DNA from 3 places in the Brevibacillus sp. YAE8 genome. Region 2 is predicted to be linked to each of the others. Evidence: riboswitches for the same ligand, from Rfam matches in the RefSeq annotation. Region 2 holds a riboswitch; each other region holds the start of a gene.
The links. A riboswitch is a leader RNA that binds a small molecule or an ion and turns the genes downstream of it on or off. The one in region 2 is predicted to bind S-adenosylmethionine.
Positions count from the first base shown of each region.

Region 1 (10,618 bases), on a different contig from region 2:
GAGGATCACATCGGAGCGATTCCTTATATTTTCAAGCAAATTAACGTGCCGATCTACGGTGGTCGTCTGACCCTGGGCTTGGTCAAGGCGAAGCTGGAAGAGCATCGCATGCAAAATGACGTGAAGATGATTCCGATCTCGGAAGATACGGAAATCCCCTTCAACCGCCTGAAAGCGTCCTTTTTCCGCACGAATCACAGCATTCCGGATTCGTTCGGGGTTGTGATTCATACGCCGGAAGGGATGGTCATTCATACAGGTGACTTCAAATTCGATATGACGCCAGTCGGACAGACGACCGAGTACGGCAAGATTGCGAAAATCGGGGCGAGCGGCGACGTTTTGGCGCTGCTCTCTGACAGTACGAACAGCGAGCGCTACGGCTTCACCATGTCGGAGCGCACCGTTGGCGAAGGGATTCTCGACGTGGTGCGCAAAGCGCGCGGGCGGATCATCCTGGCGACATTCGCGTCCAACGTGCATCGCCTGCAGCAAGTAGTAGACGCTGCCGAGCAGTGCAATCGCAAAGTAGCGGTGATTGGCCGCAGCATGGAAAAAGTGTTCCTGATCGGACAAGAACTGGGCTACATCCAGATGCCGGAGGGCATGCTGATTGATATCAAGCACATTGACAACTACGCCGACAATCAGGTGCTGATTATTTGCACCGGAAGCCAAGGCGAGCCGATGGCGGCATTGACCCGAATCGCTTCCGGATCGCACCGGACCGTGTCGATCTATCCGGAGGATACCGTCATTATCTCGGCTTCCCCGATTCCGGGCAACACGATCAATGTCAGCAGGACGATTGACAAGCTGTACCGCGCGGGCGCGAACGTCGTGCTCAGCCACGTGTTTGACATTCACGCGTCCGGTCACGGCAGCAGCGAGGAGTTGAAGCTCATGCTCAACTTCATTCGTCCCAAGTACTTTATCCCGATTCACGGGGAGTACCGGATGTTGAAGACGCACGCGAAGCTGGCGCAGCAGGTAGGAATTGAGGAGAGCAACATTTTCCTCATGGACAACGGCGAGGTGCTGAACTGCAACCGCGAAAAGGCATGGCTCAGCAAGGTTCACGCCGGCATCGTCCTGATCGACGGCAGCGGCATCGGCGACGTGGGCAACATCGTCCTGCGCGACCGCAAGCATTTGGCAGAGGATGGCCTGATGGTCGTGGTCGTCAGCCTCGATATGAAAAACTTCAAGATTCTCACCGGACCTGACATTGTCAGCCGCGGCTTTGTGTACGTGCGCGGTTCGGAATCGCTCATCCAGGAAGCGACGCTGTTGGTTCGCCAGCGCCTCCAGGAAGCGTTGGACAAGAAGATCAAGGAATGGTCGGAGTTGAAGTCCCAGATCAACGAAGTCATCAAGCCGTTTATTTACGAAAAGACGGGCCGCAATCCGATGATTCTCACCATTTTGATGGAAGTGTAGGACTGGAGCACTTCTTCGTTCTCCCGGGGACGCGATCGGGTTATAATAATACGTAAATGGATACGTGATACAAAGGAGAGGTTGCCCCATGATGTCTTATGAAGCATATATGAGCCAAGTAATTCAACCGATGCGCGACGAACTGACGCGCAACGGATTTGTAGAGCTGCGCACAGCAGAAGAGGTTGAGCAGACGCTGCCAAACGCAAAAGGTCTGACGCTGGTAGTCGTAAACTCGGTTTGCGGCTGCGCGGCAGGGCTGGCTCGTCCGGCAGTGGTTCATTCCTTGAACCATTCCACCAAGCCAGACAACATTTACACTGTATTTGCAGGACAAGACAAGGAAGCGACAGCGAAAGCCCGCGAGTACTTTGAAGGCTACGCGCCATCTTCCCCGTCTTTTGCGATCATGAAGGACGGCAAAATCATGACGATGATCGAGCGTCATCAGATTGAGAACAACGACCTGCAAACGATCTCCAACCTGTTGACTACCGCTTACGACACGTACAAATAAGCTAGCATGGCCATGACAAGACGCTCGCGAACGGGCGTCTTGTTTCACATCCCGATGAACCTGAAAGGAGCTGCCCGCAGCATGCAGACCCGATCGTTTGGACGAGATCCGCATCAAGTCTCTTTGCTCGGCTTCGGCGCCCAGCGAATTGTGGACGAGCACGATTGCACCGAGGAGCAGGCAATCGCCATCATTCGGCGCGCCGTAGAAGCAGGAGTCAATTACTTTGATACAGCCCCTACATACAGCGCTGGACAGTCGGAGACACGGGTAGGACTGGGGCTTGCAGGCTTGCGCGACCGCGTGTGGATCGCGACGAAGACGGGAGGACGCACGCGCGACCTGGCCCTGAAAGATTTGGAGGGCAGCTTGAAGCGGCTGCAGACCGATTACGTCGACGAGTGGCGGATGCACAACATCATGCAGCCGCACGATCTGGAGGCGATTTTTGCAAAAGGAGGCGCGCTGGAAGCGATGCTGGAAGCGCGAGAGCAAGGCTTGATCCGCAAAATCAGCATCAGCGGGCACACAGACCCGCGCCTGCTGGCAGAAGCGATTCGCCGCTTTCCTTTTGACAGCGCCCTCGTCGCTTTGTCTGCTCTCGATCATTTCATCTACAGCTTTGCGCACGATTTCGTTCCGCAAGCGGTGGAAAAAGGCGTCGCGGTCATCGGCATGAAAGTGATGGGGCTGGGCAAGCTGGCTCCGTGGACAGAGCAAGCGCTGCGCTATACGTGGAGTCTCCCCGTTTCGACGGCGATCCTCGGCGTGAGCAGAATGGACGAGCTGGAAGCGGACTTGGCCGCGGCCAACGCCTTCGTGCCGATGACGGACATCGAACGCGTGGAGCTGTTTCAACAGATCATGCCGCTGGTGCGCCCGGACGTGCTGCGCTGGAAGGCGCGCGAATGGATGGCTGGCGAATGGTATCAGTTGCCGGAGCTGTCTTTTTGACAAAAGCGAAAGTCTCTTCTGATTTTCTGGAAGGGGCTTTCTTTTTGTTTTTTAGAGCGTGGCTGGAAACAAGCTGGTGGTGATAACCGGAGCTACGCGAGGATTGGGCAGGTCGATGGCAGAGCGATTTCACGAAGCAGGCTGGAGCGTGGCAGGCTGTGGCCGTTCGGCCGTGGCGCTCGATCCGGGCGGCAGTATTGACACCTCCATGCTGCGTTCCTGCTCGCCGCAGGAAGTGGCAATGACCCCGGCCAGCGAGGTGCCGATGGTCATTACCAGGTTGTTCGCGACATATACGATGTTGAACAGCTCTCGGCGCTGCTCTTTCCAGCGAAAGCCGATGAACGCCTGAATCGCCGGGAACGACAGGTTGAAGGTAAAGCCAAGCCCGGTCATCAGCGCGATGTAAACAAGCCAGCTATTCGTGAGCGGAATCGACAACTGGATGAGTCCTTGAACCAGCAAGGCCCCGACGATCAGCCGTTTGGCGCCCAGGCGGTGAAAAAGCGTCCCGCCGACGAACTGCCCCACAATTCCTGCCAGCGATTAAACCATCAGCACAAAGCCTGCCTCGGTCATGGAGCGTTGCAAAATCGTATGTACGTACAAAGTGGTAAGCGGCCACATGAAAGCGCTGCCGGAAGAGTTGATGAAGCTCGCAACCAGGAAGAACAGGGCTTCTCGCGGATACCGCTGCAAAAAGGAAGTGGGAGAAATCACGGCCGGTCACCCCTTTGGGATTGTGTTGATTGTAGTATAACGAATATTTTAAACATTGCAAACATAAAAATATAAAAAGTGATAAGCACCCAAATAAAGGCTGCTCCACATCCTATAGATTCGAGTATACTAAACAAGTGGTGAGATGAGTTCATGTGATACAGAGAATAAAAGGTGGAGTAGTTCTTTATGCGAATGTGGAAACGGGTGTTGCTCCTGATGTTTGTCGCGATTGCCGCGACAGCAGGTTATTACGGATACTCTTTTTATCAGTTTGCTCACAATATTCAAGAGCCGAATGTCATTCGGCCAGCCCCGCCGGATGGCGGTGCCGCGACGAAAGCGGCGGAGATTCCGGAATGGGATGGCGAAGAGCGGGTGAACATCCTGTTGATGGGTGTGGACCGCAGGGGAATGAAAAATAACGGGCTCCCCCGTTCGGACTCGATGATGCTCGTCAGTATCGACCCGGCCTCCAAGCGCTACGACGTATTTTCCATTTTGCGCGACACGTACGTAGACATTCCGGGGAACGGCAGCTCGCGCATCAACTCGGCGATCGTGGAGGGCGGACCGGAACTGGCGATGAAGACCGTCAGCCAGTTTACAGGGCTTCCGGTGGACCGCTACGTCATCACCGACTTTGAAGGCTTCAAGGCTTTGATTGACTCTGTCGGTGGTGTCGAGATTGATGTGGAAAAAAATATGTACTATCACGACCCGACCGATAAAGGCATCTACGACATCAATTTGAAAAAGGGACTGCAGCAACTGGATGGCAACAAGGCTCTGCAATACGTTCGTTTTCGCCATGACGCCACATCGGACTACACGCGCACAGAGCGTCAGCGCAAGCTGCTGACGGCTGTGGTGAGCCAGATGAAGAGCGGCACGACCTTGATTCAATTGCCGTCCATCCTGAAAGAAGTGACGCCGTATATCCAGACGAATATCAGTTCCATGGATATGCTGAGGCTGTCTGCGCTTGGGCTGAAATTAAACACCGCGGAGCCAGGCAACTACCAATTGCCGCCAATGGGGATGTTCCGCGAATCCCATCGGGCAGGCGCGGTGCTCATTCCGGATGTCGACCAGATCCAGTCTTTTATCAAGGAAAAGCTGGAACCGCCAGCAGAAGAAGCGGTTTCGCAAACGAATAGCACGACCGATAGCAACGAAAACAGCACGCCAAATTGAGCGTGCTGTTTTTTTGTGTTTTCGGGCAGACTAACCATGATTTGCTATGTATGGGGGTGAGGGGAATGGACCAGGAGATTGCGCGTAAATGGTTTTCCCATACAGGGGACTTGCGAACGGAACATATCGACGAGCCGGACGGCCGCATGCGGCTGTATTTTTTGACCAGCATGGCGGATGCCAAGTCGTTTACAGCGAGCTCATCCCGAAGCTGAGAGAAATTTGTCTGGCTGAGGCAAGCATAGGGGAAGTGGAGCGGCAGCTCGGGGGAGCCGGGAGCAATCGGGTCGATCACACCCAGGGGCGATTCAGCGCCTGCTCGAAGGCTATCGCCCAAGGAAGCGTTTCTCATCAAGCTCGTGCACGGGAAATTCCGGATTGGGAGCTACGACACGTCCGTCCCGGCGCAAATTTTCGGGAAGACCGACAAGAACCGCGGCAATCCCAAGGATATGGTGCACCTTGCTTTTGACACGATTTCCAGCAACGCCCGAATCAAGCTGGAGCAAGTATCGCCGCCGGTGTTCGATATTCGCATACGCTTGAAGGCGAGAATCCTTGAGAAAGCGACGTTTCATTTTCACGTCAATGCCACCATCATTCGCAACGGAGTAATGGATTAAAAAAGTTTTTCCTGTGATTGCTATTGACGGGATATTTTCAAAAAGGATATAATCCGGTTTGTATCATGAAAATATGAAAAACGAACATAATATACGTGGAAATCTTTCTTATCAAGAGAGGCGGAGGGACAGGCCCGATGAAGCCCGGCAACCGGTTCATTTTTTGAAATGGACGTCGCGGTGCCAATTCCTACAAGATTGGTTGGATCTTGATAGATGAGAAGGGTGGATGCGAACGTATACATGCGTTGCAGCCCCTTTTTCGTTTATGAAAAAGGGGTTTTTACGTTTTTCACAAGGATTTTGCTGGGAGGTGGATGCGTTGATTCAATTGAAAAATTTGCATAAAAGCTATCAAGTGCAGGGCAAGACGATTCCGGCGTTGCTCGGGATTGATCTTTCTATAGATAAAGGGGAAATTTACGGGATTATCGGCCATTCCGGGGCGGGGAAAAGTACCTTGATCCGCTGCATCAACCTGCTGGAGCGCCCTACGTCGGGACAAGTCATCGTCGATGGGGTCGACCTGACCAAGCTCGACGATGTCAAGCTGCAGGAAAAGCGCCGCGAGATCGGGATGATTTTCCAGCACTTCAACCTGCTGTCCTCGTCCACCGTCGGGGAAAATGTCGCGTTTCCGCTCAAGCTGGCCAAGCGTCCGAAGGCGGAGATTCAGAAAAAAGTGGACGATCTGCTCAAGCTGGTAGGGCTGGAAGCGCACCGGGACAAATACCCGTCCCAGTTGTCCGGCGGCCAGAAGCAGCGCGTCGGCATCGCACGGGCGCTGGCAAACGATCCGAAAGTGCTGCTGTGTGACGAAGCGACCTCGGCGCTCGATCCGCAGACGACCAACTCGATTTTGGCGCTGCTTTTGGACATCAACCGCAAGCTGGGATTGACCATCGTGCTGATTACGCACGAGATGCACGTCATCCGCTCCATTTGCGACCGCGTAGGCGTGATCGACGGCGGAAAAATCGTCGAGTCGGGCGAGGTGCTGGACGTGTTTCTCAAGCCGCAGCATCCGACTACGCAGGAATTTGTCGAGCAGGTGGCAGATTCCACCGAGCTGCGCGAAGCTGTCGCGCACGAAAAAGCAGCGGGGAACCGCACGATTGCGCGCGTCACCTTCCTGGGAGAAAAGACGTACCAGCCGATTTTGTTCCAGACGATGCAGGAGACAGGCACAGTATTCAGCATTTTGCAGGGAACGATTTCCCGCATGAAGGATACGCCGTACGGCCAACTGGTCGTCGAACTGGAAGGCGATGTCCGTCAAAACGAAAAAACCATCGAGACGTTGCGTCAGCGTGGCTTGGAAGTAGAGGTGATATAGATGGACTGGACAATGGAAAATGTGGATTGGTCGGAGATCGCTGAGGGTACACTAGACACACTGACGATGCTGGGTTTCTCCACGTTGTTTACGATCCTGATCGGCTTGCCGCTGGGAATCATTTTATTCCTTACTTCACGTGGACAGTTGCTGCAAAACAAGGCGTTTTACTCGGTTGCTTCATTCATCGTCAACGTATTGCGTTCCGTGCCGTTCATCATTCTGATGATCTTGCTGATTCCGGTCACGAAACTGATCGTCGGCACTTCGCTCGGCGTACTCGGAGCGATTCCGCCGCTCGTGATCGGGGCCGCCCCGTTTTTTGCGCGGCTGGTGGAAACCTCTCTGCGCGAGGTAGATCGCGGAGTCATTGAGGCCGCCCAGTCGATGGGGGCGTCCAATTGGCAAATCATCTGGAACGTCCTGCTGCCAGAGTCTCGTCCGGGACTGGTGGCCGGAATTACGATTACGACCGTTGCGCTCGTGTCCTACACGGCCATGTCCGGGGTAATCGGCGGCGGCGGTCTGGGCGACTTGGCTATCCGTTACGGTTATCAGCGCTTCCAGACCGATGTCATGATTGTCACTGTCGTCATTTTGCTCGTGTTGGTGCAGATCTTACAGTCGCTGGGTGATCGCCTGGTATTGCGTTTCAGCCGCAAGTAAGGTCTTTCCCATAGAAGTTTGCAAGTACAAAGATCAAAAAAAGTAGGGGGAAATCATTTATGAAAAAGCTAGTCGTATCTGTACTTTCTACCGTATTGGCATTTTCTTTGGCAGCGTGCGGAGGCAAAACGGAGACTGCTCCAGCTCCAGCCGAAGGCGGCGCACAAGGCGGACAACAAGAAGTGACATTGAAAGTAGGCGCTTCTCCGGTTCCACACGCAGCAATCCTGAAGCACATCGCACCAAAACTGAAAGAACAAGGCGTAAACCTGGAAGTACAAGAGTTCACCGACTACGTACAACCAAACGTACAGCTCAACGAAAAACAACTCGACGCAAACTTCTTCCAGCACAAGCCTTACCTGGAAGACTTCAATAAAGGACAAAACATGGATCTGCAACCTGTAGTTGCGGTTCACATCGAGCCATTTGGCGCTTACAGCAAAAAAGTGAAATCGGTTGACGAACTGGCGGAAGGCGCAACTATCGCGCTGCCAAACGACCCGACCAATAGCGGCCGCGCCCTCGCTCTCCTGGAGAAAAACGGCGTCATCAAGCTCAAAGAAGGCGCTGGCATCAGCGGAACTGTGAAAGACATTGTGGAAAACAAGAAAAACCTGAAGTTCAAAGAGGTTGAAGCAGCGATGCTGCCGCGCGTTCTGGAAGAAGTGGACCTGGCGCTGATTAACACCAACTACGCGCTCGAAGCGAAGCTCGTGCCAACCAAAGACGCTCTGTTCATCGAAGACAAGGAATCTCCATATGCGAACTTCCTGGTAGCTCGTCCTGACAACAAAGACTCCGAAGCCATCCAAAAGCTGGCGAAGGAACTGAACTCCCCTGAAGTGAAAAAATTCATTGAAGACGAATACAAAGGTTCCATCATCCCGGCATTCTAAGGAAAAGTAATTGATGGATCAACAAATAAACCCAATTGGCCCTTTAAGGCTGTTGGGTTTATTTCCGTTTACAAAAGAATAAATATTCATAAAATTTAATTAAATATCACCGAACCCCATTTTCAAGAAATCTGTCGTCGAGTATATTGTGGTGGCGATAGAAAAAATTTGATAAGGGGGAAAATTCTGATGAAGGGAACATTCAAAATGTTTGTCGGCCTGACATTGGTGGTCGGAAGTCTTTTGGCAGGTTGTGGAGGCAGTCCGACTTCGACTGCACCTGCTGCTGCTCCTGCGGGTGAGGCTTCGTCTGGCGCGCCTGCCAGCACAAAGCCGCAAGTGTTTCGGGCCAACCTGACCAGCGAGCCATCGACGGCAGACCCTGGGCTCGCCAAGGACACTACCTCAGGGGCGATCGTCCGTGCCACTTTTGACGGCTTGACCAGGCTGGACAAAGACGCGAAGCCGATGAACTCGGTTGCGTCTGATGTGAAAATATCCGACGACAAACGGGTGTACACGTTCACGATTCGCGACTCCAAGTGGAGCAACGGCGATCCGGTGACGGCGCACGACTTTGAATTTGCCTGGAAACGCGTCCTCGATCCAAAGCTGGGAGCCGAGTATGCGTATCAGCTCTACTACATCAAAAATGCGGAAAAAGTACACACAGGCAAGGCGCAAGCAGACGAGCTGGGGGTAAAAGCTCTGGATGACAAGACGCTGGAAGTAACATTGGAAAACCCGACACCGTTCTTCCTGGAACTGACGGCATTTTACACGTATTATCCTGTAGACAAAAAGGTCGTAGAGGCCAATCCGAACTGGGCGAATGAAGCAGCAACACACGTGAGCAACGGGCCATTCAAGATGACGGGCTGGGAGCACAAGAGCAAGATCGTTTTGGAGAAGAACGAAAACTATTGGGACAAAGACGCTGTCAAGCTGGACCGGATCGAGTTTGCCATGATTGAGGATGATAACACAGCGCTGTCCATGTTTGAAAACGGCGAGCTGGACTGGGCGGGTCAACCGCTTGGCGGCCTGCCAACCGATGCGATTCCGTCCCTGAAAGAAGCAGGCAAACTCGTCGTTCATCCAAAGGCGACGATGTATTGGTACAAAATCAATACCACCAAAGGAGTGCTGCAAAACGTAAAAATTCGCAAAGCACTCGCTTATGCGGTTGATCGCCAAAGCATCGTGGACAACATCACACAGGTCGGCCAGGTGCCTACGATGGGGATGCTGCCGCAATCCATGATTATCAAGCCGGAGGGCTACTTCCGCGACAACGACGTGGAGACAGCGAAAAAGCTGCTGGCGGAAGGCATGCAGGAGTTGGGGCTGAGTCAGCTTCCGACCATCACCATGTCGTACAACCCGACAGACCGCCACAAAAAAATCGCCGAAGCCATGCAGGACCAGTGGAAGCGCAACCTTGGCATCGACGTGAAGCTGGCGATCAAGGAATTTAAGGTGCATTTGCAAGATTTGCATGAACTGAATTACGAGATTGGCCGTTTGGGCTGGAATGCCGATTTTAACGATCCGATCAACTACCTGGAGATGTTCCGCGATGCGAAGACGGGAAACAACGACACAGGCTGGGAGAACGCGCGCTACAAGGAGCTGCTGCAACAGTCGGCCATGGAGAGTGATCCTGAGAAGCGCAAGCAGCTTTTTGCGGAAGCCGAGCAAATTTTCATGGATGCCATGCCTGTAATCCCGCTGTTTACGGACGTGGATGTCTGGGTGCAGAGTGATAAGGTAAAAGGCGTGCAAGTGGACGGACTGGGCTTTATTGATCTGAAGTGGGCGGAAATGGTCGAGTAACAGGCAAAAACCCCAGAGGCGAAGTGCCGAGGCAGCTCGCTGCTGGGGTTTTCCTTCCTTTTTGCCCGGAATTAATAGCCAAAATCCAACGTTTTTCCGGTTTCTGCATATGTTTTGATGTTGGAGAGAATCATCGGCCAATGGTTGCTCGCGTTGGCGAAGGAAGGGTGATCTTCGGTCCACTGGTCGTTAATCAGCGTCAGCCGCGTGCATCCGCCAACAGGCTCCAATTGGAAAGTTACGCGCGATTGAAGCTCGGCGTGGTTGGCGTGGTACGAAGGGCCGGGATGTTCCAGGAAGCTGAAGGTTTGCTGCGGCTCAAACGCCAAAACCTTGCCGTACACATGGACAGTTTCGTCGCCATCATTTCCGGGACCGACATAAGCGAGATCGTCCCCTACCTGAAAAGTAGAGCGAATGACAGAGCCAA
Region 1 is NZ_BAAIYG010000016.1:53,583-64,200, reverse strand. It holds gene rnjA (ribonuclease J1) at 1-1,440, shown strand, start outside; gene AC27IT_RS17900 (BrxA/BrxB family bacilliredoxin) at 1,529-1,957, shown strand; gene AC27IT_RS17895 (aldo/keto reductase) at 2,039-2,911, shown strand; gene AC27IT_RS17890 (MFS transporter) at 3,041-3,445, opposite strand; gene AC27IT_RS17885 (hypothetical protein) at 3,458-3,631, opposite strand; gene AC27IT_RS17880 (LCP family protein) at 3,821-4,828, shown strand; gene AC27IT_RS17875 (hypothetical protein) at 4,894-5,043, shown strand; gene AC27IT_RS17870 (hypothetical protein) at 5,188-5,451, shown strand; SAM riboswitch class I at 5,557-5,674, shown strand; gene AC27IT_RS17865 (methionine ABC transporter ATP-binding protein) at 5,774-6,787, shown strand; gene AC27IT_RS17860 (methionine ABC transporter permease) at 6,788-7,453, shown strand; gene AC27IT_RS17855 (MetQ/NlpA family ABC transporter substrate-binding protein) at 7,513-8,352, shown strand; gene AC27IT_RS17850 (peptide ABC transporter substrate-binding protein) at 8,542-10,188, shown strand; gene AC27IT_RS17845 (SRPBCC family protein) at 10,260-10,618, opposite strand, start outside.
Region 1: linked by a shared signal. The riboswitch ahead of AC27IT_RS17865 (methionine ABC transporter ATP-binding protein) and the one ahead of AC27IT_RS21895 (aminotransferase class I/II-fold pyridoxal phosphate-dependent enzyme) in region 2 are both predicted to bind S-adenosylmethionine.

Region 2 (10,618 bases):
GCCGATCGAGCAAAAATGCGCACCTGACATTTCCAAACGAGTGAGAACCACATTGGTGAAAACCTCTCCTGTGCGCAGTCGAACTTGAGCTGCTTCAATGGCTCCACCGATCTTCCGCTCGTTGGCGATCACCGTGTACATGTCAGTGTAACCGTTAATCTGATAGCGCATAGTACCCTCCCGCTCCTGATGAGATCAATTATCATTAACATCGTATAATGAAAATCATTATCTGTCAACGATGAGAATGATTTTTATTACTACTGCACGTCTTATGGTGCGGGAGGGGGGTTCGACTGGTAATGGATTGACAAGCAGGTGATAAAGCGTGGGCAGTGGACGGCGCGGGCAAGGGGGCAACGCAGACAAGCGCAGGTCAACATGGGGAAACATGGATGATCCTGAGATACGCGAGCAACCGACCAACGCACCCCCGGCAGTCTCACGCAACGCAGCCCCCAAAAACAAAACCACACTCCCCACCCCCAGGAAGTGTGGTCACCCGCTCTCCTACTTACTTCGTTTTCGCAAAAAGCCCCAACTGTTCGATCCGCTGAACCGCTTCGGCCAGGCGTTGTTCGTCCGACAGCAGGGCGGCGCGAACGTAGCCTTCGCCGCTTGGGCCGAAGCCGACGCCTGGTGCGACGACTACATGTGCTTTTTCCAGCAGCAAATCCGAGAACTCCACCGAAGTAAAGCCAGCCGGGACGGGGAGCCAGGCGAAAAACGAGCCTTGCGATGGCGGGGCCTGCCAGCCGATGCGGTGCAGATTGGAGAACAGCGCATTGCGGCGGCCTTCGTAGACGGCTACCAGATCGCGGACGCACTGCTGCGAGTCTGTCATCGCTTTGGCTGCGGCCATTTGGACCGCTCCAAACAGGCTGACGAAGTAATGGTCCTGAATCAGATTGATGAGCCTTACCAGCTCGCGGTTGCCGACCATCGCGCCTACGCGCCAGCCGGCCATATTGTACGTTTTGGACAACGTGTAAAACTCCACGCCCACCTCTTTTGCCCCCGGCACCTGCATGAAGCTGACAGGCTTTTTGCCGTCGTAGCTGATCGCGCCGTACGCGAAGTCGTGGCAGACGACGATCTCGTACTTGCGCGCAAACTGGACGGTTTCCTCGTAAAATTCAAACGGGGCGTTCACCGCTGTCGGGTTATTCGGATAGTTCAAAAACATCAGCTTGGCGCGGTCCAAATCGGCTTGCGGGATTTTGCTGTAGTCAGGCAAAAACTGATTTTCGGCCGTCAGCGGCATCATCGACATCCGGCCGTTTACGACCGCTACGCCGGACCAGTAATCCGGGTAGCCAGGGTCCGGTACGAGTGCCACATCGCCTGCGTTCATCAGCACCTGGCAAATTTCCACGAGGCCGGTTTTGCTTCCGAACAGGATCGCCACCTCTTCCTCCGGGTCGAGGTCCACGTCAAATTGTTGCTTGTACCAGTGCGCGACTGCCTGCTTCAGCTCCAGTCGGCCGGAAAACGGCGGGTATTTGTGATGCAGCGGATTTTCTGCCTGTGCCTTCAGCTCTTCCACAATGTGCGGCGGCGTAGGCAGGTCCGGGTTTCCTTGGCCCAGATTAATGACGTCATGCCCACAAGCGATGACTTTGTTTACTTTTGCCACCAATGTCGCAAAAAACTGGGTCGGGAGCCGATCAATCATGTCGGAAGGTTGGATGCGCATCTGTCTTCAGTTCCTTTCTTTTTAGGCCAATGTACAGCAAAAACCCCCTCTTTCCGTACAGAAAAAGGGGGAGATCAGCTTGGTCACGTCCTTATCTGTCAGGAATTATCCTGCTGGAATTGGCACAGCATCTGCAACGCGCAAGCGCGCAGATCCGCTGCCGGGCTTCATAGGGCCAGTCCCTCCGCCTCTCTTCATAAGTAAATCACACGGAATATACTGTTTTTAATCTTCTTCATACTACATTGCGGGCTCCGAACGTGTCAAGACGCTTCGCGAGGCCCGCGAATTTTTCCTGGCTACATCTTTTCTACGGTCGCGGCTGGCACTTTTCGGGTGCGGCCTTGAAACGAGCTGTGCAGGGCGAAAAACGCGACAGACATTAGCGCCAGCCCCGCCATGATGTACAAAAGTCCTTGTGCCTGAAAATGCTGGAAAATGACCGCTCCGAGCAATGGGCCGAGCATGCGTCCCGCAGAGCCTGTGCCGGAGATCAGCCCTTGGATGAAGCCTTCTCGCCCCTGTGGCGTAAACTCTGCTGCCACGGCAGGCACGGCCGGCCAGACGAGCATTTCTCCAAGCGTCATGATGAACATCCCGGCGACAAAGCCGGCGTAGGAGGTCGTCTGCGACAAAATCAGCATCGACAGCACGAACACGTAGGAGCCGAGCAGCATCTGCGCTCGCAGCGTGCGGGCGAAGCGGCCAATGACCCAGGCGATCAGCGGCTGGCCGAACAAAATCAGGCCGCCGTTGATCGTCCAGAGCAAGCTGTACTGACGCAAGGAAATGCCCAACGATTGCATGTAGGTCGACAACACCGTCGTCCACTGGACGTAGACAATCCAACTGATTAACAGCCCGCTGCACAAGAGCAGTAGGGCGCCCCACGCCACTTTTTTCGTCGGCAGTTGCTGTAGCGGCGAAAGCGCCTCAACTGGCTTCGGCTTGGCAGCGCTTTGGACAGCAGCGGCGGGAGTGCCTGCGGTATTGGCTTGCTCCGCCCGATGGCCCCGCTCTGCGACTGCCTTGAGCTGCCGAGGCAAAATGAGCACGAACATGACGAGCACGATGACTTGCGAGATCGCGTTGCCAAAAAACGTCCAGGCAAACGAAATGCTCGCCAGCAAGCCGCCGAGGGCAGAGCCAGCCGCCACCCCGGCGTTGAGCGCGACGTAGATCATGTTGATCCCTTTGCGCCCGCCTTCCGGCCACAGCACGACAGCGAGTGCATTCATCACCGGAGAGAGCGTGCCGTAAAACAGCCCGTTCAGCAACAGCAAGATCGTGTACAGCGTAAAGTCATGCGTGACGCCAAGCCCGACGGAAATCAGAATGACGCCGATCGAGGCAAAAACGATCGTGCGCATTTTCCCCCAACGGTCGAACAGCATGCCACCTGCGATGCTGCCGATCAAAAAAGCCCCCTGGTTCAATAACAGCAAAAAGCCCGCTACGGTCAGCGGCTTCCCTAAATAATCGTGGATATAGATGGTGACAAGCGGCCAAATACAAGCCATTCCGGTAGAAAAAATGATCGCAGCAATCGCCAGAAGACGAATGCTGCTCGGATAGGATTGCCATTTCTGTTTCATGGTTTAGTTCTCTCCCCGACGAAAATCGCCGCTTTTCCCGCCTGTTTTGCTCACCAAGCAAGTCGGACCGATTACCATGCCTTTGTCCATCGCCTTGCACATATCGTACACCGTAAGAGCTGCGACACTGACAGCCGTCAAAGCTTCCATTTCCACGCCCGTTTTTCCCGTCGTCCGCACACATGCTTCCAGGGCAAGCGTCGTCTCGTTTTCAAAAGCGAAGCGAATGTCGATCCCGGTCAAAGGAAGCGGATGGCACATCGGGATGATTTCCCACGTCTTTTTCGCTGCCATGACGCCCGCTACCTGTGCGACTGCCAGCACATCCCCTTTCTCTACCCGTCCTTCGCGAATGCGGGCGAGCGTTTCCGGCTTCATGACGATTTTGCTCTCTGCCACAGCCTCCCGTTTTGTGATGTCTTTTTCCGAGACATCTACCATCCGCGCACGGTTTTGTTCATTAAAATGCGTCAGTTGATCGTTCATGCAACTATCCGTCCTCCATCTATGCGATCCCGTTAAACAGCCGAAAAGCCTGGCTGAAACCGGTCATCTGTCTACTCCTACCTTACTCCCGCGGCTTGCGAAAAGCAATGGAAACATCGCTGCCAACTGCTCCAGCTACTTGTAGCATGCGTCTTCTCCTTCATTATCTTGCTGTTCTACTCGCAAATTCGTACAAAAACGCCGCGGTGAAGCTATACTGTGCGTACAACAACCAGCAAGCGTGCTGGAAACGATAAGGTCTGGAGGCGTTTGTCACAATGAAGGAAAAACAACATGTTTACTGGTCAAAAGTCATTTTGCAAGAGTGGAGCCTGCATCTCGCGGCCACAGCCAAAGGGCTATGCTTCGTCGGCTCCCAAAACGGCCCGTTCGCAGAGGTGAGCAATTGGTTCGCTCGTCGCAGACCCGGCCATGTTTTGGTCCAGGATCACGAGCAGCTCGCCCCCTATGTGGCGGAAATCAGCGAATATTTGCAAGGGGCGCGGCAGCAATTCTCGCTTGCGCTCGATCTGGAGGGCACGCCGTTTCAGCTATCTGTCTGGGACGCTTTGTGCCGCATTCCATACGGGCAGACGACGACTTACTCCGAGATTGCCGCTCACATCAAAAAGCCTGCCGCCGTCAGGGCCGTAGGAGCCGCGATCGGAGCCAATCCGCTGCTTTTGACCGTCCCTTGCCATCGGGTCGTCAGCAAAGACGGCAGCCTCACCGGCTATCGCGGCGGCCTGGACATGAAAACAGCGCTGATTGCGCTCGAAAAAGGAAGTCTTGCAAGGGGGATGCAGCATGGCTGAGCCGCTGACAAAACGCATCGCCCTACTCCCCTGGGAGCAGTTGCAACACAGTCTGGACGAGCAAGGCTTTGCCGTCCTCCCTCCCGTCTTGCAACCGGGAGAATGCCAGGAGCTGATCGCCACCTATCGCGAAGACCGCTTTTTCCGAGCGACGATCAACATGGCGCGATACCGCTTCGGCAGCGGAGAGTACCGTTATTATCAAGCTCCCCTGCCGCCCATAGTGGAGCAGTTGCGCGAGGGCTTTTATCCCGAGCTGGCCAAAACGGCGAATCGCTGGAACACACTGCTCGGACAGCAGCCTGCCTACCCTCCGTCGCTGTCCGCCTTTCTCGCCCGTTGCCACGAGCACGGGCAGGCCCGCCCGACGCCTTTGCTCCTGAAATACGAGGCCGGCAGCTACAACTGTCTGCACCAGGACATGTACGGCGACGTGTTTTTTCCTTTTCAGGTCGTCTTCGTCCTGAGCCAACAGGAAAGCGACTTTTGCGGCGGACAATTTTTGCTGATCGAACAACGGCCGCGAGCGCAAAGCAGAGGACATGTGATAACCTTGGAACAGGGGGCAGGCTTGATTTTTCCGACTGCCTATCGCCCTGTAGCCGGAGCGCGCGGCTATTATAAAACGACGCTGCGCCACGGCGTCAGCACGATCACCCAGGGAACGCGGTACAGTCTGGGGATCATTTTTCACGACGCAAAATAAGAAGGGACAAAAGTGAACAGCACTTTCTTTTACAAGCAACCAAAAACGCTGCTCAATAAAGGATCCGGATTTTTGACCGATTACACGCACTCGCTCAATCCGTACACGGGCTGCTCCTTCGCCTGTTCTTACTGCTATGTGCGGCAGATGCCCGTCTCGCTGTTTCGCGGGCACGAATGGGGGACGTGGGTCGATATCAAGACGGGAGCCGCCGCGCTGCTCGCCAAAGAGCTACAGCGGGCAAAAGCGAAGGGGCCCGTCTCCATTTTCATGTCGTCGAGCACTGACCCTTACCAGCCCGTTGAATATCGGGAGCAGGTAACGCGTTCGCTACTCGAAGTGATGGTGGAGCATCCGCCCGACTTTTTGCTCGTCCAGACCCGCAGCCCGCTCGTCACGCGCGATCTGGACCTGCTGCTCCGCCTGGGCGAGCGAGTACGCGTCAGCATGACGGTGGAAACGGACCTGGAGGAAATCCGCAAACATTTCTCGCCGCAAGCGCCTCCGATTGCCGCACGGCTGCGGGCGCTTCGGGAATTGGCTGCGGCTGGCGTCCCGACACAGGCGACGATCGCACCCGTCTTGCCGAGCAGCGAAGCTTTTCCCGACCTGCTGCGGCCGCTGGTCGGACGGGTTTGCATTGACGATTTTTACATGGGCGACGGCAGCGGCGGCAAGCGTACGAAGAAAAACGGGGTTCCCTCACTTTTTGCCGAGTTGGGGCTGGAAGCATGGGCGGAGCCGGACGCCTATCGACTCGTGTACGATCGGCTGCGGCGCGTGTTTGCGGAAGACGAGCTGTACGTAAGCCAACAAGGCTTCGCTCCGTAAGTCCCCAAGCCCCTTCGCGCATTGGCATCCGTGCCGGATTGTGATATCGTCAACCCATAGACAACTGTCATCCCAATCGGAAGTGAGGAATTGCTTTGACGATCACCATCTTGTTGTTTGCCGGACTGGCCGAGCGGGCCAACGTCCGCGAAATCGAACTGACTTTGCCAGAACAGGCAACCGTGCGCGACCTCCTGCAAGCAGTCGGAGAGCAGTATCCGGCGCTTGCGCCGTTGCTCGGTAGCTGTTTTGTTTCCATGAATCACGAGTACGCTGCTTTTGATCGCGTCATCAGCCCGGATGACGAAATCGCGCTCTTGCCGCCTGTCAGCGGCGGAGAGGAAGTGCCGCGCTTTGCCATTACCCGCGAGCCGCTGTCTGCCGACCAGCTCGTGCGGCTGGTGAGCAACCCGCACGCGGGCGCCATCTTGACGTTTGTCGGAACGGTACGCGAATTTACGCACGGTCAGCGCACGGTCTACCTGTCCTATGAAGCGTACGAGCCAATGGCTGTGGAAAAAATGAAGCAGGTCGCAGCCGAGATCGAGGAACGCTGGCCCGGAGCACAAGTCGCCATGCACCACCGCATCGGCGATTTGGCCGTGGAAGAAATCGCCGTCGTCGTCGCGGTGGCAACGCCGCACCGCAACGAGTCTTTTGAAGCCGGGCGCTACGCCATCGAAAGACTGAAGCAAATCGTCCCTATCTGGAAAAAAGAAATGTGGGAGGACGGCAGCGAATGGAAGGGCCATCAGCAAGGCCCGTGGAATCCGCTGGCGATGTCGGAAGGAAAGGAGGAGTAACCGCTTTGGATACACGTTATTCCCGCCAGCTCCTGTTTCACCCGATCGGGCGCAGCGGCCAGGAAAAACTGTTGCAAAGCCGCGTCGCCATCGTCGGGATGGGCGCGCTCGGAACGGTGCTGTCCAATCATATGGTCCGCGCCGGAGTCGGCTTTGTGCGCCTCATTGACCGCGATTTCGTCGAACCGAGCAACCTGCAGCGACAAATGCTCTACGACGAGTCAGACGCCGCCGAGCATTTGCCAAAAGCGATGGCGGCCCATGCCAAGCTGACGAAAATCAACTCGGAAGTCACGATTGAGCCGATCGTCGCCGACCTGTCTGCTTACAACGCCGAGGAGCTTTTGTGTGACGTCGATCTCGTGCTCGATGCGACAGACAATTTTCAAGTGCGCTATCTGGTCAACGACGTTTGCGTGAAGCACGGGATTCCTTGGGTGTACGGCGGTGCGGTGAGCGCGACGGGCACGTTTACGACCATCCGCCCCGGCATTACGCCGTGTTTGCGCTGTCTGTTCCCGGAAGCTCCGAATCCGGGGGAAATGCCGACTTGCGATACCGCCGGGGTCATCGGTCCGATCATCCACATCGTCGCCTCCTACCAGGCGACCGAAGCGTTCAAGCTGCTGGTCGGAGCCACGGATGCGCTCAATTTGAACCTGGAGCATTTTGAAATCTGGCAAAATCGCCACACGCAAATCAAGGTGGCCAATGCTCGCCGCAGCGACTGCCCGACGTGCGGCAAGCACGAGTATGCTTTTTTGCAGCCGGAGACGCAGGATGGACAAGCGGTTTCGCTCTGCGGACGGGATACGGTGCAAATCTCGCCCGGAGCTTCTGCCTCCCTCGACCTCGACGCCCTCGCCAAGCGGCTTGCTCCGCTCGGGAAAATTGAGCAAAACAAATTTTTGCTCCGCTTCCACGTCGACTCGTACACGCTCGTCGCCTTCCCGGACGGACGCGTGCTCGTCCAGGGAACGGATGAGATCAGCGTGGCCCGTTCGCTGCATGCGAAGTACATTGGGGCGTAAACGGAAAACGGCGAAAACTGACTTCTTGCCTATGCGAACAAGACCTTGAGAGGTGTCGGTCCTCAAGGTCTTGTTTCATTATATAGAGGCAGAGGGTGATCGCTGTTTGCATCGGCTCGTTTGGGTGGCGGGGTGCTATATGAATTCCTCTACCCGCTCATGATCCAATCGCCTCCCGGTTCGCCTTGCAGGAAGTGCCTAGCCAAAATCGGCCGCTTGCTCACCCGGCCGTGCAAGTCTCATCCCAGGTCGCTTGCCAAGAAAGGTCCCCAGCCTTTTAAATGCGCTCTGCTCACTTTGAGGACAGGACCCTACTCCCCCTGCCACGTCACCGTAAACGTCGTCCCGCGCCCCTGCTCGCTTTGCACGGAGATCGTCGCCTGGTGCAGATCGAGAATTTTTTTCACGATCGACAGCCCCAAACCGCTGCCGCCCTTGGCGCGGTTGCGCGACTTGTCTTCCTTGAAAAAGCGTTCGAAAATCCGTTCCAAATTTTCTTTGGCGATCCCGATGCCCGTATCGGAAATTTGCACCTGTGCGCCTCCGGGAAGCGATTGCAGCTTGACGCTGATTTTGCCGCCAGGCTCGGTGAACTTGATGCTGTTGCTGAGCAGGTTGTTCCACACCTGGCTCATCATGTCTTCGTCCGCGACGATTTCCGCCTTTTCCAGCTCAATCTCCAGCTCGATCTCCTTTTCCAGCCAGAGCGGCTCACAGGCCAAAATGATGCTACGCAACTGCTGGTCCAGCCGATAGCGCTTGCGCTCGACCGGATGGTGCTTGCCCTCCAGCGACGTGAGCTTGAGCAGGTTGTCGCTAATTTTGGACAAACGCTTGCTCTCCATTTCGATGATCTCCAGGTAGTGCCGACGCTCCGCCAGGCTCAGGCTCTCGTTTTGCAGCGCGCGGGCAAATCCGCTGATCGAGGTCAGCGGCGACTGGATTTCGTGGGAAACGTTGGAGATGAACTCCTGGCGCATCTGCTCCATCGCCTGCAATTGCTCGGCCATATGGTTGATGCCCTCCACCAACTGCCCCCATTGGCGCTCCATTTTGACGTCGAGATTGACGTTGAAGTCTCCTTTGGCAATTCGTCTCAAGGCGTCGATCAGCAGTTGAAACAGCTCGACATGCCGGGGGCGGATGAAGTGGGAAATCGTGAACCCTGCGAGGATAAAAAAGCAAAAGCTGACGACTGCGTGGACCACCGCTTGCACAAAGTCGCTCGGGGCAAGCCCTGTATAGCGGTAAAAGAGGCCTGTGCTCCAGTAAGCTACTGCCCCGCAGAGCATCAGCAAGGCAAAGATTCCAACAGTCGCAAGCAGCTTCAGCCCGATGTGTTTGTGCAAAGGCATCGTTCGCCCGGATTTGTGCCTTGGCTTTTCACTTGGCTCTCTGCTCATTTGTCTGCCTCCAGCCGATAGCCAAGGCCGCGCACGGTGCGAATCCGAAAGCCGTACTCCCCTTCCGGAAAACGTTCCCGCAACCGATTGATATGCACGTCTACCGTCCGCTCGTTGCCTTCAAAGTCGTAGCCCCAGATTTGCTCGATCAACTGCTCGCGCGGGATCGTTTGTCCCGGGTAGCTCGCGAGCTTGAACAACAGCTCGAATTCTTTTAACGGAATCGTCCACGAGCGGCTGTCCTGCACGATTTCAAACGTTTTGCGGTCGAGCTGCAACAGCCCTGCCTGCACCTTGTGCGACGCGGCGATCTTGTATCGTTTGAGCAACGCTTTTACCCGCACCAAAAGCTCCGCCGGCTCAAACGGCTTGACGAGGTAGTCGTCCGTCCCCAGCTCGAAGCCTTTGATTTTTTGCGCCGTCTCGCCTTTTGCCGTCAGCATGAGCAGCGGAATGTCGTAGTGCTCGCGCAACTGCCGGCACAGCTCCCAGCCGTCCATCTGCGGCATCATGATGTCGAGCACGACCAGGTCCGCGCCGGGCGACTCCATTTTTTCCAGCGCCTCGACGCCGTTTTCCGCCTCCACGATCTCGAACCCGTCGTTGCGCAAAAAGATGCGCACCAGTTCGCGAATGTGCGGGTCGTCGTCCACTACCATGATTCTGGTCATGTCGTCAGCATCCTTTCTTTCATCAGCAATTGCTGGCTGGCCAGCTCCCGGTACATGTCGTGCGAATCAAACAGTTGCTCGTGCGTCCCCATGCCCGTAATTTTTCCTTTTTCCAAAAAGATGATCTGGTCCGCGTCCACCACCGTCGACAGCCGATGCGCGATCACGAGCGTGGTGCGTCCCTTCATCAGATTTTGCAGCGCTTTTTGCACGATGATTTCCGATTTGCTGTCGAGGCTGGACGTCGCCTCGTCGAGCATCAAAATTTGCGGATCGCGCAGCAGGGCGCGGGCGATGCCGATGCGCTGGCGCTGTCCGCCGGAGAGTTTGACGCCCCGCTCGCCTACTTGCGTCTCGTAGCCGTCCGGCAGTTCGTCGATGAACTGATCCGCGTAGGCCATGGCGGCGGCCTGTTTCAGCTCTGCTTCCGTCACCTCGCGGGAAATGCCGTAGCAGATGTTTTCCCGGATCGTGCCGGCGATCAGCGGGCTTTCTTGCGAGACGTAGCCGATTTTGCTGCGCCAGGACGCCAGGGAAAACGCGTCGATCGGATCGCTGCCCAACCTGATTACGCCGCTATC
Region 2 is NZ_BAAIYG010000025.1:55,532-66,149, reverse strand. It holds gene AC27IT_RS21900 (hypothetical protein) at 1-171, opposite strand, end outside; gene AC27IT_RS21895 (aminotransferase class I/II-fold pyridoxal phosphate-dependent enzyme) at 515-1,696, opposite strand; SAM riboswitch class I at 1,785-1,899, opposite strand; gene AC27IT_RS21890 (MFS transporter) at 1,996-3,291, opposite strand; gene moaC (cyclic pyranopterin monophosphate synthase MoaC) at 3,295-3,777, opposite strand; gene AC27IT_RS21880 (methylated-DNA--[protein]-cysteine S-methyltransferase) at 4,056-4,592, shown strand; gene AC27IT_RS21875 (2OG-Fe(II) oxygenase) at 4,585-5,298, shown strand; gene AC27IT_RS21870 (SPL family radical SAM protein) at 5,311-6,129, shown strand; gene AC27IT_RS21865 (molybdenum cofactor biosynthesis protein) at 6,225-6,932, shown strand; gene AC27IT_RS21860 (ThiF family adenylyltransferase) at 6,938-7,963, shown strand; gene AC27IT_RS21855 (sensor histidine kinase) at 8,275-9,366, opposite strand; gene AC27IT_RS21850 (response regulator transcription factor) at 9,363-10,037, opposite strand; gene AC27IT_RS21845 (ABC transporter ATP-binding protein) at 10,034-10,618, opposite strand, start outside.

Region 3 (10,618 bases), on a different contig from region 2:
CATCGAGCGCATCGACGGCGTAACGCGCAGCGATGTTGGAAAAACCGGGATCGCAGCCAAGTCCCATAATCCCCAAAATTCCCGCTTTCCGAAAACGGTCGTTCCAGGAAAGCTGCTTTTGCAGCCATTGCGGACCGCAGGAAGCTGTGTCAATATAGTGCGTTCTTGTGTGCAGACAAGCCTCCATGACAGCGAGGTTGTTTTCTGGCAAGCCAATATGCAATAAAAGGTCAATGTCGCCCAAAATGGATCGTACGCTGGATACGTCACGGGCATCCACGCGTTTTACCTGGATATCGACATCCGTCTCCCGGCGCAGCTCCTGAGCCAGCTCTGCCGCAGGGCCGATGGAGATGTCAGCCAGGACCAGCTTGGTTACAAACCGGGATTTGATAAGCTCACACGCGCTTACTTGTCCGACTCCGCCTACTCCTAAGATTGCGACTCGCATAGAGTCCTCCTCCCTGGTGACAAATCTGCTATCTTCGCATTCGGAACAGCCATTTTTGCAAAAATAACGAAACAGACGAGGGGCGATTCACTCCCGCCATTACATCATCAATGGGCTCGCGGGGACGCAAGCAAAGCATCATGGGAAACCTCCTTTTTAGGTGCTGGGATGTTCACCTGCCATGCAAGATAGCAAGGTGGATAGTACATGTATATGAACCGTTCCTCACGTCCCATGCGCGACAGCGTGCGATCAAAAACAATTCTTTGCAGGTGTTTTGCTTGATAAAGTGGCCGTTTTCTCTAATAATAACGGTGTGTACCTACGATGCATTCAGCATGGCAAGCGTACGGAAGGAAGGAAACGCATATGGAACCGATGAGCTTTGTCCTTTTTGGTGCTACAGGAGATTTGGCGAAACGCAAAATTTTTCCGGCGTTGTTTAATTTATATGTCGATAAAAAGCTGCCTGCTGCCTTTTCCATTGTCGGAGTGGGCAGGAGAGCATGGTCTGATACGGCGTTTATCCAAAGTGTAGAGCAGTCCATCCGGGAGTTTTCCCGTCGCCACGAGATCGACCAGGCGGTGCTTGCACCATTTTTGGCGGCGTTCTCGTATGTGGCAGTCGATGTGACGGATGCTGCGGGATACGCGTCGTTGCTTGAGCGGGTGGAGCAGCGGGAAAAGGAGTTCAACCTCCCGCAAAACCGGATGTTTTATTTGTCGGTGGCGCCCGAGTATTTTGAAGTGATTGCGGCCAACATCCAGGAGAGCGGACTCGGCTCTCCACAGGGCTGGAAGCGCCTGATTATCGAAAAGCCGTTTGGGCGCGACCTGCAATCGGCCGAAGACTTGAATCAGAAGCTGACGAAAGCTTTTACCGAAGAAGAAATTTACCGCATCGATCATTATTTGGGCAAGGCCATGGTGCAAAATCTGGAGGCGCTGGAGTTCGCCAACCCTGTGTTTGCCGCGCTGTGGAACAATCGGCACATCGCAAACGTGCAGATTACAGCCAGCGAGACGGTCGGAGTGGAAGAAAGGGCAGGCTTTTACGAGCAGGCCGGAGCACTCCGCGACATGGTGCAAAACCACATGCTGCAAATGCTGATGATGGTCGCCATGCACATCCCCAAGCGGATTACGGCAACCGATATTCGGGCACAAAAGCGCAAGGTGATGGAGGCAGTGCGGCCGCTGAAAATAGAAGAGGTGGCGCAAAACGTCGTGCGCGCCCAGTACAGTGCCGGGCAAATCGGGGAGACGCCTGTTGTTGGCTACCGGGACGAGCCGGGGGTATCGCCTGCGTCCATGACGGAAACGTATATCGCAGCGCGCGTTTGGATCGACGACCCGTTTTGGAGAGGCGTGCCTTTTTACATTCGCACAGGAAAGCGGCTGAAGGAAAAAGCGACCCGCATCGTCATCGAATTCAAAAACCCTTTGGAGCGGCTGTACCGGGAGCAGCAAGAAAAGACATTGCCCAACCTGCTCATCATCAACGTCCATCCCGAAGAAGGAATCGCCTTGCAGTTGAATAGTAAGAATCCGGCCAATAGCGGAAAAATTGAGCCTGTCACGGTTGACTTCAGCGCAGGCCACCAGGACGTGCCAGAGGCGTACGAACGACTGCTGTTCGATGCGCTGCGCGGCGATTCCACTTACTTCGCCCACTGGAACGAAGTGCGGCTGTCGTGGAAATGGGTGGAGCCGATCCTTGCCGCCTTCGAACGCAATCTCGTTCCGCTCGTCTCGTATGAGGCAGGTTCACACGGTCCGGAGGCCGCGCGTGATTTGCTTCGGGAAGAAGGATTTTCCTGGTGGCTAGATCATGTAGAAGAACGTGAGCTGGAGCCAGTGCATCGGTAGTGTGTGCAGAGGGAGTGTCGGGCGCACGAGCGAAAAGGCTACGTGCCCAACCCGGCCCCTTCGACCAGCCAGCGAAAAACTGCCTGCAAATCCCACGACTTTCGGCCAATCAGCCCAAAAACAAGGGGGAAGCGATTCATGCGATTTGGCGTAATCGGTACCAACTGGATTACAGAAGAGTTCATCCAGGCAGGCCATACGGTAGAGGGCTTTTCCCTGCAAGCTGTTTGCTCGCGAACGCTCGAGCGCGCCAAGGAATTTGCGGCCAAGTTCGCGGCTCCTTTTTTCTACACGAATCCCGCAGAGATGGCGGCGAGCGGACAAATCGACGCCGTCTACATTGCCAGCCCCAATTGCTTTCATGCCGAGCAGGCCATCCTGTGCATGAGCTTGGGGCTGCACGTCTTGTGCGAAAAGCCGCTCGCCTCGAATGCGGACGAAGTAGAGGCGATGCTTGCGGCGGCGAAAAAGCATGATGTTCTGCTCATGGAAGCGGTCAAATCGACCCTCGTGCCGAACTTTTTTACGATTCAGGACCATTTGCCCAAGCTGGGGAAAATTCGCCGCTTCATCGCCAGCAATTGCCAGTATTCCTCCCGCTACGATGCGTATCGCGCGGGCGAGGTGCTGCGGGCTTTTGACCCGGCTTACTCCAACGGAGCCTTGATGGATATCGGGATTTACTGTCTCTATCCGGCAATCGTTCTGTTTGGCAAGCCGGAGCAGGTCAAGGCAGAAGGAGTTGTGCTGGCGTCAGGGGTAGACGGAGAAGGCAGCATTCTTTTGAAGTACGAAGAGATGGACGCCATCCTCAGCTTTTCCAAGATTACCACCTCCTATCAGCCAGCGGAAATCCAGGGGGAGGACGCCACGATGGTGATCGATAAAATCAATCACCTGACGCGCATCGAGATTCGCTACCGAGACGGCAGGATCGAGGATGTGACCAGGCCCCAGACGCCGAAGGCGATGCACTACGAAATCAGGGAGTTTATCCGGCTGGCTTCGGCGGGCGCCAGAGAGTCGGCGACCAATTCACATGCAGCCTCCCGATTGACGATGGAAGTCATGGACGAAGCGAGAAGGCAAATCGGCGTCGTCTTCCCGGCCGATTTGCGGCGCGGAAGCAAGCATCCGGAGACAGGGAAGAACGAACAAAACAGGGAGGCGAAACGCGATGAAAATGTTTGATGTGACCGCACCTATTTTTGAAGGGATGACGGTGTACAAAAACAAGCCGGAAAAGCAGCCGAAGATTTTGTCTGCAACAAACGGCTACGTGACCGAGTCGAGAATCGACATGGATGTGCATTCTGGCACACATGTGGACGCGCCGCTGCACATGGTGAAGGACGGGGAGACGTTTGAAAGCATTTCGCTGGAAAAGCTGGTAGGAAACTGCCGCGTACTCGACCTGACGCATGTGGAAGACAAGATCGGGCGAGCCGAGCTGGAAGGTTACGACATTGCGTCGGGAGAGTTTGTCCTGTTTCAAACGAAAAATTCGTGGGAGGATGCTTTTTCGTTCGAGTTCGTCTATTTGGCACAAGACGGCGCAGCGTATTTGGCGGAAAAAGGCGTGCGCGGTGTCGGCACGGATGCATTGGGGATTGAGCGCAGCCAGGAAGGACACCCAACCCACAAAACGTTGTTTGGCGCAGGCGTGATCGTGATTGAGGGCTTGCGGCTTCGCGAGGTGCCCGCAGGAAAATACTTCATGGTTGCTGCCCCGTTAAAGCTGGTCGGCACAGACGCTGCTCCGGCAAGGGTGCTGTTGTTTGAGGGCTGGCAGGGATGAAGGTAAATAAAGCGTTCGCAGGGGGGAGCTGCGGGTACGGGTTCGGGCACGGATACGTATGCCCAACTGCTTTGCGCGACAGAGGGTCTGGCTTGCTATCCCTTTAAAACGGCCGTGATGTTACCACAGAGCATCTGAAAACCGGATGCTCCAAGAAAAGGCCAGACAGCAAAGGAATGACCGTTCCCAAAATCAAAGGAGGCGAAAAGCATGCCAAGTCGACCAAAGCGCGAGGAATACGGGGAGTATTTTGCCTACTATGTCGAGCAAGTGCCAGAAGGCGAGTTGACAGCCGTACTGGCGAAGCAACTGGCGCAGACCGTCGAGATGTATGCCGGGCTTACCGAGGCGCAAGCGGAGTATCGCTACGCGCCGGGCAAATGGACCGTAAAAGAAGTGTTGGGGCATCTGATCGATACGGAGCGGATTATGAGCTACCGCTTGCTGCGAATTGCCCGGGGAGATCAGACACCGCTCGTCGGATTTGACGAAAATGCGTATGTTGCGCAAGCTTTTTTTCAGAAACGCGACCTGGCCGATTTGCTCGAAGAATATCAGGCTGTTCGGCAGTCGACGCGCGCTCTGTTGCGGGGAGTGGCAGAGGAGGCGTGGACGCGAACAGGGACGGCCAACGGCAACAAACTGTCCGCACGCACTTTGGCCTATGTCATTGCCGGGCATGAGGCCCATCACTGTCGCATATTGCGGGAAAGGTATTCACTGTAGACGGTATGCAAAAGCGAACCGCGTTGATTTGATTCGTCCCTTTCGCTTGTTTATTCTACCATTTTCAGGAAAAGTAGAATAGAATGGTAGTAACGATTTGCAAAATTGCATACGGGGGAACAGGTTCCTTGCGGCGATTCGCTGCTAAGGATAATAGGGAAGCTCGGTGCAAATCCGACACGGTCCCGCCACTGTAAGAGGGGAGTTTCGCGCACACAGGCCACTTGTCCAGCCGCTGGACAGGGAAGGCAGCGCCAGACGATGATCCCGAAGTCAGGAGACCTGCCTGTTTCAACAACACTGATGGACCTACGGGAGATAGGGAGGTGTTAGAGGACTCGCCATACTGGCAAACGGACAAGGATGTCTATTGCTTGCCTGCGCATTTTCTAACGATCGGATCTCGTTTCGATCAGTAGAAAATGCGTTTTTTGTTTTGGGGAGAGGAAATCGGCGCTGATTGACCGTGAGCAACTCAAAGGAGGGAGCAGCATGGTTCAGCTTTTCATCTGTCAATGGTGCGGTTATGTCGAAGAACGAGAGCTGTCGGGGGAAAGCGAGGAAGGGCTGGTCCGTTGCGTTTGCTGCAGTACGGAGGAAGTCGAAAGCGTTTTTGCCAGGTGAAGGCGACCGTACATTCGGAACGGTTGTCCCGTTTTTGGCCGTATCTGAACCGTTTCTGACCGCATCTAGCCTGGTTAAAAACGAAAAAGAATTTTGTTGACGAATGCTTTGGAATTTCTTAGAATAGGCTCAACAGCAAACAAAGTTCTTATCCAGAGAGGTGGAGGGTCTGGCCCGATGAAGCCCGGCAACCGTTGCGTAGAGCGACAAGGTGCCAATTCCTGCGGGGCGTTTTCGTTCCGAAAGATAAGAAGCGGGTACATCGTAGCAGTTATGACGAACCTTCTTCTTAACGAAGAAGGTTTTTTGATGTTTCCGCTCAACAAAGGCTTTCTTTTCCAATAAGCTTTTCGCTTGGCCGCTTTCTCGACGAGAAAGAGCAAAAATTCATAGTTTTCTTTATCCAGAGAGGCGGAGGGACTGGCCCGATGAAGCCCGGCAACCGTTACACAGCTTGTGACAAGGTGCCAATTCCTGCAGGGCGGAAGCGTCCTGGGAGATAAGGAGAAGGATTTCGTTGATGCCAAAACCTTCTTCTTAGCGGGAAGGTTTTTTCTTTTTACGAAAATATTGCTATGAGGTGGTAGAAATGAGCGCAGGTGTAGTCAAGGTAGGGCTGCTTGGATTGGGAACAGTAGGGGGCGGCGTCATCAAGACGATTCGTTCGCAGCAGGAGAAGCTGGCTGCGAGATTGGGCAAGCGAATCGAAATTGTCAAAGCATTGGTCCGCGATTCGGAAAAAGAACGGGCCGTTCAGGTAGATCCCGCGCTTTTGACCACGGATTTTGAGGACGTGTTGAAAAGCGATGTGGACATTGTCGTCGAGGTGATGGGGGGCGTCGAGCCGACGTATGACTACGTCCGTGCCTTGATCGAAAAAGGCTGCCACGTGGTGACGGCGAACAAGGAGCTGCTTGCCAAACGCGGCACAGAGTTGGTCGATCTGGCAAACCGGCATCAGGTCCATCTGGCCTATGAGGCGAGCGTGGCAGGCGGCATCCCGATTTTGAGCGTGCTGCGACAGTTTTTGCGCACGAACGATATTCAAGGAGTGCGCGGCATTCTCAACGGTACGACGAACTTCATCCTGACGAAAATGGAAGCGGAGCAGCTCCCCTATCAGGAAGTGTTGAAGCAAGCGCAGGAGCTGGGGTATGCGGAAGCCGATCCGCGCTCTGACGTGGAAGGATTCGACGCGATGTACAAACTGTACATTCTCGCGCAGCTTGTGTACGGAGAATCGCTGCCGCTTGCAAATGTCGTGCGCAAAGGGATTGCCGATTTGTCTCCTGGTCACATCCGTATCGCAAACGAGCTGGGCTACCGGATCAAGCTGATTGCCCAGGCGCACAAAACAGAGCAAGGAATCCGGCTCTCGGTTCAGCCGACCATGCTGCCTGTCGCTCATCCGCTGGCGCAAATTCAGGATGCTTTCAACGCTGTTCAGCTTTCCGGAAACATCGTAGGCGATCTGCTGTTTACGGGCAGAGGCGCAGGCGAGCTGCCGACGGCAAGCGCCGTTGTCGAGGATTTGGCTTATTTGTTGACGCAGCCGTTTACCCCGCATCCGGCCTGGAAGGAAAAAACGGCCGAAGCGCAGCCGGGTCAATGGCAGGACGAGCGCGTGCTGTGTTATCTCGAAGGCTCGTGTCTCGCTGCGACGCCTGATCGCGTCCTGCATTTCTTGCGCGAGGCGGGCGTGACGGTGACGAAGCTGAAAGTCCAATTCGATCTGGGCGGAGTATTGCGCGCGGGGTTGATCGTAACAGGGATTCGCGAAGAGCACGAGGAAGTGCTGAAAAGCGATTTTGGCCTGTCCGTCCGCTGCTTCCCGCTGCTGGAAACGGCATAACCCGAAAAAGCGGCGCAAAAGAAAAAACGGGCAGGCAGCAAGGACGAATGCCAGATGGATGGCGTCCTACTGCCTGCCGTTTTTGTCCGAATGCTTGGGGGGATCAGGGGCGGAGCCGTTTTGCTGGTTTCCCGGGAAGACGGCTTTTTCCCATTTGGTCATGAAATAGCCCGAGAGCAGAAAAACGCCAATGGCTGCTACGGTAATGATGACTCCTGTCATGCTCTCCCTCCTTTTGCTCGTAAAAGCGGTCTTGCTATGGTTTACGAATAAGGCTTGGAGAGGTTTCAGCCAAAAGAACAGGGATGCGCCCGTTTTTTCATGAGCGGCTTCCGGCTGAAGTGGCGAATAGGACGGGGGTTATACTATGCCATGCCATGCTAACTTCCCCGCACGCGGCCCTCTGCGTCAATCTGGACGTTTTCCGAGAGCGATTCGATTCGCTTGCGCAAAGCGGCTCCATCTGTGGCGTTCATCGGCACGGCTTGTCCCAGTTCGGCGTGGAACGGAAGCATTGTCAGGTCGCAGGCGGCGTTTTTCGTACAGCTTGCTTGCAGCACCATCGTTTCCCACGTTTTCGGCTCGGTCGAGCGCGTGAAAATGAAGTTGCCTAGGCTGTAGGCGATCCATTTGCCGCGATACTGCTCAAAGCCTTGCAGCACGTGCGGATGGCCGCCGACGATCAGGTCAGCGCCTGCGTCGATGTACGCCTTGGCGAGTTCTTTTTGATGATCGACGGGAAAGTCTTCGCGCTCTTTGCCCCAATGGGCGATCACGACGACGAGATCAGCCTGTGCTTTCGCCTGCTCGATGGCTTGGACGGCCAAGGCGGGGTCGTAGGTTCCCGCCAGTCCCGGCCCGTTTTTTTGCGCGAACCAGCTCACTTCCGGTATGACCCGGCTGAATCCGAGCACGGCGAGCCTGATGCCGTTTTTCTCCACAAAAACAGGCGCGAAGGCGCGGGTGGCATCGACTCCGCCCCCGACATAGGCGATCCGGTGTTCCTCCAGCGCGGCGAACGTATCGAGCAAGCCGTCTACGCCCTGATCCATCGAGTGGTTGTTCGCCAGATTGACCGCGTCGATTCCGGCGGCCTGCATGGCGGGCGCAGCCAAAGGGGACGACTTGTAGACGTACGCTTTGTTGTCGGCGGGAGTCCCTCTCGTCGTAAGCGGCGTCTCCAGGTTGGCGATGGTGTAGTCATCCTGCAAAAAAAGCGAGCGCACATGCGTGAACGGGTAGTCGTAGCCTTTTTCTAGCAAAACGTTTTCCACATTTCCTGCCATCATGACGTCCCCGACAAAGCTGAGCCGGACAGTCGGCTCCGGGGCAGCGACCGGCTCTGGTGCGGGAGTGGCTTTGGGAGCCTCGTGCTTGCCGAGCGCAGTGAAGCCGAGATAAGCGCCTGCCCCGAGGACGGCGAGCAAGCTGAAAAGCAGCGTATTTTTCCCTGCCCGAAGCCACTTTGGTTTTGTCTGTCTTCGCCGGGAGCGTCTCCGGCTGTGATTCGTCTCGTTCATGCTTCTCCTTTCTTCGCTAACGAAAAGCTGCTAAATTTTGCTATGATAAAGGTAATTACGAAAAGAGGCGAAAAAAGATGCAATTGTCCTTTGACCATCTGGTTCATTTTGTCCATCGTCCGCCCGCAGAAGCAGCGCGGCTGTTTCGCGAAGCCGGATTTCACGCTGTAACGGGAGGCAGGCACACCCATTGGGGGACATGGAACAGTCTCAGCTATTTTGGCTTGTCGTATGTGGAGTTTTTGGCGGTCGAGGATGCGGCGGTTGCCGGACGATCGGACAATCCGCTCATCGCGCAATTGGTCGCGGAGCACGAGCTTGGCGAAGGGCTTGGGCAAATCGCCTTGCGCACCAGCGAAATGGATCTGTGGGTGGAGCGATTTCGCGCGCTTGGGCTGAAGCTGACAGGGCCAGTAGACGGCAGCCGTACAAGAGACGACGGAAAAACATTACGCTGGCGCATGCTGTTTGCCGAAGACCCGCAGACTGCGCGAAAGCTGCCGTTTTTGATTGAGTGGCAGGAGACAGACGAGGAGCGCCAGGCAGATTTGACGCAGCGCGGGATCATCGCTCCGCATCCGAACGGAGCAGCCGAGCTTCTGGCTGTCGGCTTCGCTGTCGCGAATTTGGACGCGGCTGCTGCGGACTGGACGCGGTGGTTCGGCTTGCAGGGCGGGGAAGTTTTCACGGATGAGCGACTGGGTGCGCGTTGCTTGTCGCTTGCGCTGCCCGGCGGAAGCATCGTCCTGTGTGAACCGACGCAGCCTGGAGCGGCGCAGCAGGCGTTAGCGGCGAGCGGAGAGCGTCCTTTTTTCGCGAAAATCGGCGCGGCGAATGCATTGCCGCTTCCGCACGACATTTGCGGCGGGATTTATCTCACTTGACGGACAGCAAAAGCAAGAAACCGGAAAAAAGGAGGCAAGCCTTTGACTGTACCTAAGCATTCACTGTCTGCTGCAGCGATCATTGTCAACGAGCGCAAGGAAGTGCTGCTGATAAAAGGCCCGAGGCGCGGCTGGGAGATGCCTGGCGGAAAAGTGGAGGAAGGCGAGTCCATCCGGGCGGCAGCCATCCGGGAGACGAAGGAAGAGTGCGGCTTGGACATCGAAATTACGAAGTTTTGCGGCGTGTTTCAAAACGTGAGCAAGTCGATCTGCAATGTGCTGTTTTTAGCGAGGCCGATTGGCGGGAAGCTGATCGCGACGCCCGAGTGTCTGGAAGCCGGGTTTTTCCCGATTGAAGAGGCGCTAACAAAGGTTACGTGGAGCAACTTCCGGCAGCGAATCGAGCTGTGCTTGCAGGAGGAAAAGCACCCGTTTTACGTGGAGTTTTGAAAGAACACGCAGCTTGGGAAAGCGGCGTGGGCGTGCAGAGACGAATCCACGACTCGGCGCAGGAACGAGTGAAAGAAGCTGTCCGAAAGCGGACGGCTTTTTTGTGTAGCCAATATACGTGCAACATAATAACGTAGTCAGAGTTGTCAGGAAATATTTTGTTTCTTTTTAGGGTAATAAATATTACGCTTTGAAGTAATTGAATGGTAAGGAGGGATCGCATGACGGATAACTTGACTCTTAATGTCGCCTTGCTCAGACGCAAGGTTCCCAACCTGACTGCAGCCGCTAAAGAGGCAGGCTTGCGGCCAGCTACGGTGTCCAATTTGTGTACGGGCAAAATTCCTGTCGGCCGGGCAGAGGTTCGCACGTTGGTGAGTCTGGCTGAGCTGGCAGGCTGTCGTCTTGACGATTTGATTATTCGCGGCGGGCAAACGAAAATGC
Region 3 is NZ_BAAIYG010000005.1:106,316-116,933, reverse strand. It holds gene AC27IT_RS10155 (saccharopine dehydrogenase family protein) at 1-451, opposite strand, end outside; gene zwf (glucose-6-phosphate dehydrogenase) at 821-2,320, shown strand; gene AC27IT_RS10145 (Gfo/Idh/MocA family protein) at 2,459-3,511, shown strand; gene AC27IT_RS10140 (cyclase family protein) at 3,498-4,118, shown strand; gene AC27IT_RS10135 (DinB family protein) at 4,329-4,844, shown strand; cobalamin riboswitch at 4,949-5,148, shown strand; SAM riboswitch class I at 5,614-5,721, shown strand; SAM riboswitch class I at 5,865-5,974, shown strand; gene AC27IT_RS10130 (homoserine dehydrogenase) at 6,058-7,320, shown strand; gene AC27IT_RS10125 (hypothetical protein) at 7,387-7,542, opposite strand; gene AC27IT_RS10120 (CapA family protein) at 7,701-8,840, opposite strand; gene AC27IT_RS10115 (VOC family protein) at 8,918-9,724, shown strand; gene AC27IT_RS10110 (NUDIX hydrolase) at 9,767-10,174, shown strand; gene AC27IT_RS10105 (P-loop NTPase family protein) at 10,396-10,618, shown strand, end outside.
Region 3: linked by a shared signal. The riboswitch ahead of AC27IT_RS10130 (homoserine dehydrogenase) and the one ahead of AC27IT_RS21895 (aminotransferase class I/II-fold pyridoxal phosphate-dependent enzyme) in region 2 are both predicted to bind S-adenosylmethionine.